2 regions of the Streptosporangium sp. NPDC049078 genome follow, and region 1 is predicted to be linked to the other one. Evidence: riboswitches for the same ligand, from Rfam matches in the RefSeq annotation. Region 1 holds a riboswitch; the other holds the start of a gene.
The links. A riboswitch is a leader RNA that binds a small molecule or an ion and turns the genes downstream of it on or off. The one in region 1 is predicted to bind glycine.

Region 1 (3,394 bases):
TCCACATCCCGGTGGGCCGCTTCGCCGAGGCGTCCGAGATCGCCGCCGCGGTGGCGTTCCTCGCCTCGGACGACGCGAGCTTCATCACCGGCTCGGAGTTCCTGGTGGACGGCGGCATCTCCGGCGCGTACGTCACCCCGCTGTAGACCCGCTGTAGACCCGCTGCAGACCTCGCCCCGCCACCTTCGCGACCGGCGGTGGCGGGATTTGCCCAGGCCATACCCCGGCCCCGATAACGTGCGAGGACGTGGGCCCATCTCCCATGTCCCCGGCGTCCGCGTAAGAAAGAGATCATGTCCCGTCCCGTCATCGGCATCACCTGCTACGTCGAGCCCGCGCGCTTCACCGTCTGGGAGACGACCACCGCGCTCCTGCCGTACGACTACGTCGACCACGTGGCCCGCGCGGGCGGGCAGCCGGTGATCCTGCCCCCGGCGGGCGACCCCTCGGCGCTGGTGGAACGCCTGGACGGGCTCATCCTGGCCGGAGGCGGTGACGTCGGCCCCGAGCGGTACGGGCGGGAGCCGCACGAGCGGACCGGCTACGTCCGGCCGTTCCGCGACGACGCCGAGCTGGGACTGGTCGAGGCGGCGCTGGAGCGGGGCACCCCCTTCCTGGGGATCTGCCGGGGCATGCAGATCCTGAACGTCTCGCTGGGCGGCAGCCTCCATCAGCACCTGCCCGACGTGGTCGGCCACGCCGGGCACGCCCCGGCCCCCGGCCACTACGGCAGGATGCCGGTGCGGCTCGCCCCCGGCAGCCACACCTCGAAGATCTTCGGGACCGAGACCGTGGAGGTGGCCCACTACCACCACCAGGCCCTCGACCGGCTCGCCGAGGGCCTGACCGTGACCGCCCACGCCGAGGACGGCACGGTCGAGGCCGTGGAGGTGGACGGCCACCCCTTCGCCGTCGCCGTCCAGTGGCACCCCGAGACCGACGACGAGTCGGCTCTGTTCGAGGCGCTGGTCCGGCACGCCGCCCCCTGACCGGCACGGATCGGGGCCGCGAGGGGATTTCGCTCGGCCGGTGCGGGCGGTTAGGCTGGCCGATGACACCGATGAATCCCGTGCGGGAGAGCGTCCTGACACCCAGCCCAGGACCCCTGAAGGAGCAAGCCCTCCCCGCGAACCTCTCAAGGCAAAGGACCGTGCGGGTAGGTGCCCTCTGGAAAGCAGGTCCCACGACCTCGCCGAAGGTGAAAGTCCGGTAAAACCCGGATGAAACTCTCAGGCACCCACGACAGAGGGGGAGGATGCTCTCATCTGTCCCTTGTCTGAGGTGCGCACATGTCCCGACCTACGCCGCTGCGCGGCGTGCACGAGTCCCTCGGCGCGACGCTGACCGACTTCGCGGGCTGGCTGATGCCGCTCCGCTACGGCAGCGAGTCGGCCGAGCACAACGCGGTCCGCCAGGCGGCCGGCCTGTTCGACCTCTCCCACATGGGGGAGATCTTCGTGACGGGGCCGCAGGCCGCCGAAGCCCTCGACTACGCGCTGGTCGGCCACCTCTCCGCGCTGGAGCCCGGCCGCGCCCGCTACACGATGATCGTCGACGCCGAGGGCGGCGTGCTGGACGACCTGATCGTCTACCGGCTCGCCCCCGCCGAGTTCATGGTCGTCGCCAACGCCTCCAACTACCCCCGGGTGGCCGCCGAGCTGACCGGCCGCGCCAAGGGCTTCGACGCCGCGGTGGAGGACCGCTCCGAGCGGTACGCGCTGGTCGCGGTCCAGGGTCCGCGCTCCGCGGAGATCGTGGGCTCGCTCACCGACGCCGACCTCGAAGGGCTCAGGTACTACGCCGGTCTGCCCGCCGTCGTCGCCGGTCGCGAGGCCCTCGTCGCCCGTACGGGATACACCGGCGAGGACGGCTTCGAGTTGTTCGTCGCGGCCGAGGACGCCGAGCCGCTCTGGGCCGCCCTCACCGAGGCGGGCGCGCCGCACGGCCTGATCCCCGCGGGCCTGTCCGCCCGCGACACCCTCCGGCTGGAAGCCGGGATGCCGCTGTACGGCAACGAGCTGTCGGCCGCCCTGACCCCGTTCGACGCCGGGCTGGGCCGTGTGGTGAGGTTTGACAAACCGGGCGACTTCGTCGGCCGGGCCGCCCTCGAATCCCTCAAGGACGTCCCGCCGTCCCGCCGCCTGGTCGGCCTCGTCGCGACCGGCCGCAGGGTGCCCCGGCACGGGTATCCGGTGGTGGTCGCCGGTGACGGCGCGGTCGTCGGCGAGGTCACCAGCGGGGCGCCCTCCCAGTCACTGGGCAGGCCCATCGCGATGGCCTACGTGGACAACGGCCTGTCGTCAGGACTGGCCGTCGACATCAGGGGCAGCCACGAGCCGGTCGAGGTCGTCGCACTGCCTTTCTACAGGAGGAAAAAATGAGCAGCATTCCCGAGGACCTGCACTACACCAAGGAACACGAGTGGATCTCCGGCATCGATGACGGCCTCACCCTCACCGTGGGCATCACCGCCTACGCCGCCGAGGCGCTGGGTGACGTGGTCTACGTGCAGGTGCCCGAGGTCGGCGCGACGGTCGCCTCCGGTGACGCCGTCGGCGAGGTCGAGTCGACCAAGTCGGTGAGCGACATCTTCGCGCCGGTCGACGGCGAGGTCGTGGAGGTCAACCAGGCCGTCGTGGACGACCCCTCGCTGGTCAACAGCGACTCCTACGGTGAGGGCTGGCTGTTCCGCGTACGTCTTGAGGGCTCCGCCGACGACCTGCTGTCGCCCGAGGAGTACGCCGCGCTCACCTCGGGTGAGTCCTAAGCCTTTCCCCCCTCGCGTCACGGTCACGCGCGCCGGAGGGCGCGCGTGGCCGTCCACGCTGGAAGGATTCAGATGACGATCAGCGTCTTCGATCTCTTCAAGATCGGAATCGGCCCGTCCAGCTCGCACACCGGCGGCCCGATGGCCGCCGCCCACAAGTTCGCCCGCGGCCTCCACCAGGACGGGCTCCTGGAGAAGACGGCAAGGGTGCGCGCCGTCCTGTACGGCTCGCTGGGCCTGACCGGCAAGGGGCACGGCAGCGACAAGGCCGTGCTGCTCGGCCTGTCCGGTGAGAAGCCCGAGCTCGTCGACGTCGACGCGGTCGAGGGACGGCTCGCCGCCATGCGCGAGTCGGGCACCATCTCCCTGTACGGCTCGCGCGAGATCCCCTTCGTCATCGGCGAGGACCTCGTCTTCGAACGCAAGATCTCGCTCCCCGGCCACCCCAACGGAATGCGCTTCACCGCCCTGTCCGAGTCCGGCGAGACGGTCCGCGAGAAGGTCTACTACTCGGTCGGCGGCGGCTTCGTCGTCGACGAGAACGCCACCGGTGCCGACCGGATCAAAGCCGACGACACCGTCCTGCCCCACCCCTTCACCACGGCCGCCGAACTGCTCGCCCAGTGC
Region 2 (3,394 bases), on a different contig from region 1:
TACGCCGACGTCGAGCGGCTCCGTTACATCCTCAGCGAGCAGCGTGACCGCTACCTGCCGCTGCGAGTGATCAAGGATCATCTGGAGGCGGCCGATCGCGAGGAGCGCCCGGCCGCCCGGCCGCGCGCCGTCCCCGACGAGGCGCCTCCCGAGCTCAGGCTCACCCGCGAGGAGCTGATCGCCGCCGCCGAGCTCGACGAGGAGACCCTCGCCGAGCTTGAGGACTACGGCCTGCTGGCCGCGGTGGCCCGCTACTACGACGCCGAGGCGCTGGCCGTGGCCCGCAGCGTCGGAGCCCTCGCCGCCTTCGGCCTGCGCGCCCGCCACCTGAGGGCGGTCAAGGCCGCGGCCGAGCGCGAGGCGGGCCTGGTGGAGCAGGCCGTCGCCCCGCTGCTGCGCCGTCGCGGGCCGGGCGCGATCGACCAGGCCGACGAGACGGCGAGGGAGATTTCCGGCCTGCTGCTGGAATTGCACGCCTCGCTGCTGCGTTCCGGCGTGCGTGGGGCTCTGGGTCGGTGAGAGCCTGACCAGGCACTCGTACCCCCACGAGTGTTACGTTGAACAAACCGGTCGGAATCCAGCGAAGACGGAGCAGCCCGTGTTGCAGATGGAGGTCGTGGGCGTTCGAGTTGAAATGCCCTCCAACCAGCCGATCGTCTTGTTGAAAGAGACGCATGGGGAGCGTTACCTGCCTATCTGGATCGGCATGACAGAGGCCACGGCGATCGCCATGGCCCAGGCCGAGGAACCACCACCCCGGCCGCTCACTCATGACCTGTTCCGTGACGTGCTCGAAGGGCTCGGAGTCCGGCTGAGCACGGTCAACATCGTCGCCCTGCGCGACGGCATCTTCTTCGCCGATCTCGTGTTCTCCAACGGGGTGGAGGTGAGCGCGCGTCCCTCGGACTCGATCGCCTTGGCACTTCGCACCGGCGCACGTATCTTCGCGAGTGAGGACGTGGTCCGGGAGGCGGGGGTGATCATCCCCGACGACCAGGAGGACGAGGTGGAGAAGTTCAGGGAGTTCCTTGACACGATCACGCCCGAGGACTTCGGCCGCGCGGGGTAGGAATTTCGGTGCATTTACGCTTCACGACGCGCCGAGTGGGGTCGTTGACTGGACTTGGCCCCAGTCCTACGGTGCATGTGAACCCTGCGGCCGTGCGTAAACCCCCAGATCAGGCCGTGGGATGAGAGAAAGCCGGAGGTCCGCGTGGCGGTCAGCAGCGGCGAGGGTAGAAACGCCGATCAGGATGACCCGAAACGGCGCCAGTCGGCACGTCAGCGCGCGGGTGAAGAGGGTCTGCTGTTCGACGGGCAACCGGTGAAGGTGCCCGCCGACATCGGCTACCGGGGCCCGACGGCCTGTTCCGCGGCCGGCATCACCTACCGGCAACTCGACTACTGGGCGCGCACCGGCCTCGTCGAGCCCACCGTGAGAGCCGCCCACGGATCCGGCTCCCAGCGCCTTTACGGCTTTCGCGACATCCTGGTGCTCAAGGTCGTCAAACGGCTCCTCGACACCGGCGTCTCCCTCCAGCAGATCCGCATCGCCGTGCAGCACCTGCGCGACCGGGGCGTCAACGACCTGGCCGGGATCACCCTGATGAGCGACGGGGTGAGCGTCTACGAGTGCACCTCGCCCGACGAGGTGATCGACCTCCTCCAGGGCGGCCAGGGAGTCTTCGGCATAGCACTGGGACGGGTGTGGCAGGAGGTGGAGGGCTCCCTCGCGGATCTGCCCGGCGAACGTGCGGAGTCGAGCGAGGGCCCTTTAGGCGATCATCAGGCCGATGAGCTGGCCCGCCGTCGCAGAGCACGACGAACCGGGTAAACTCGGACTCGCTGCTGACCCTGTGCGGGAGAGACCCCGACAGCGAGCGGGGCGCCGAAGGAGCAACCTCCCCGGAATCTCTCAGGCACCCGGTACCGCACGGACGAGGCAACTCTGGAAAGCAGGCGCGCCGGCCAGGCGCGACTCACCGACGGTGCAAGCCTCCCGTCACGGGTAGGTGAAGCTCTCAGGTCACGACGCGTGAGACGGTCGTGATGACAGAGGGGGAGACCAGGCATACGCCCGCGCCCAGCGCCGGTCTCCACCCCGTCCCGGGAGGCTTCACCATGACCGACCTGTCATCGCTCAGCGAACTCGGCTCCCTGCCGTTCTCCACCCGCCACATAGGGCCGGACGACGCCGGCCAGACCCGCATGCTGGAGGCGGTCGGATTCGCCTCCGTGGCCGACCTGGTCGCGGTGGCCGTGCCCGAGGCGATCCGCTCCGCGGGGCGGCTGAGCCTGCCCCCGGCGGCCGGGGAGTCCGAGGCCCTCGCGGAGCTTCGAGTCCTCGCCGGGCGCAACACCGTGCTCACCTCGATGATCGGCCTGGGCTACCACGACACGATCACTCCGGGCGTCATCCGCCGCAACCTCCTGGAGAACCCCGGCTGGTACACCGCGTACACGCCCTACCAGCCGGAGATCTCCCAGGGCCGTCTGGAGGCCCTGATCAACTTCCAGACCGTCGTCTCCGACCTGACCGCCCTCGACGTCGCCGGTGCCTCCCTGCTCGACGAGGCCACCGCCGCCGCCGAGGCGATGACCCTGGCCCGCCGCGCCGGCCGCGGCCCCTCGAAGGTGTTCGTGGTCGACGCCGACGCGCTGCCGCAGACCAAGGCGGTGCTGCGCACCCGCGCCGAGCCGCTCGGCATCGAACTGGTCGAGAGCGACTTCACCGCCGAGCTTCCCGAGTGCTTCGGGGTGCTCGTGCAGTATCCCGGCGCCAGCGGCAGGATCCGCGACTTCCGCGCCGTCGCCGACGCCGCCCACGCGCGCGGCGCCCAGGTGGTCGCCGCCGCCGACCTGCTCGCCCTCACCCTGCTGGCCGCGCCGGGCGAGCTCGGCGCCGACATCGCCGTCGGATCCTCGCAACGCTTCGGCGTCCCCCTCGGCTTCGGCGGCCCCCACGCCGCCTACATGGCGGTCCGCGACGGTCTCCAGCGCCAGCTGCCGGGCCGCCTGGTGGGCGTCTCCCAGGACGCCGACAAACGCCCCGCGTACCGGCTCGCCCTCCAGACCCGTGAGCAGCACATCCGCCGCGAGAAGGCCACCAGCAACATCTGCACCGCGCAGGTGCTGCTCGCCGTGATCGCCGGCATGTACGCCGTCTACCACGGCCCCGAGGGCCTGCGCAGGATCGGACGGCGCACCCACAGGCACGCCGTCGTGCTCGCCGAGGGCCTGCGCCAGGGCGGTGTCGAGGTCGTGCACGACACCTTCTTCGACACCGTGCTCGCCAGGGTGCCCGGCCGCGCCGAGGAGATCGTCGCCACGGCACGCGAGAACGGCGTCAACCTGCGCCTGGTCGACGCCGACCACGTGGGCGTCACCTGCGACG

Region 2: another riboswitch for glycine. It lies ahead of gcvP (aminomethyl-transferring glycine dehydrogenase); the one in region 1 lies ahead of gcvT (glycine cleavage system aminomethyltransferase GcvT).

Annotation. Positions count from the first base shown of each region.
Region 1 is NZ_JBEZEL010000015.1:104,258-107,651, reverse strand. It holds gene AB0B90_RS25760 (3-oxoacyl-ACP reductase) at 1-146, shown strand, start outside; gene AB0B90_RS25755 (gamma-glutamyl-gamma-aminobutyrate hydrolase family protein) at 294-989, shown strand; glycine riboswitch at 1,063-1,161, shown strand; glycine riboswitch at 1,162-1,256, shown strand; gene gcvT (glycine cleavage system aminomethyltransferase GcvT) at 1,290-2,381, shown strand; gene gcvH (glycine cleavage system protein GcvH) at 2,378-2,767, shown strand; gene AB0B90_RS25740 (L-serine ammonia-lyase) at 2,840-3,394, shown strand, end outside.
Region 2 is NZ_JBEZEL010000017.1:196,599-199,992, reverse strand. It holds gene AB0B90_RS28505 (MerR family transcriptional regulator) at 1-519, shown strand, start outside; gene AB0B90_RS28500 (bifunctional nuclease family protein) at 599-1,069, shown strand; gene AB0B90_RS28495 (MerR family transcriptional regulator) at 1,214-1,834, shown strand; glycine riboswitch at 1,850-1,942, shown strand; gene gcvP (aminomethyl-transferring glycine dehydrogenase) at 2,122-3,394, shown strand, end outside.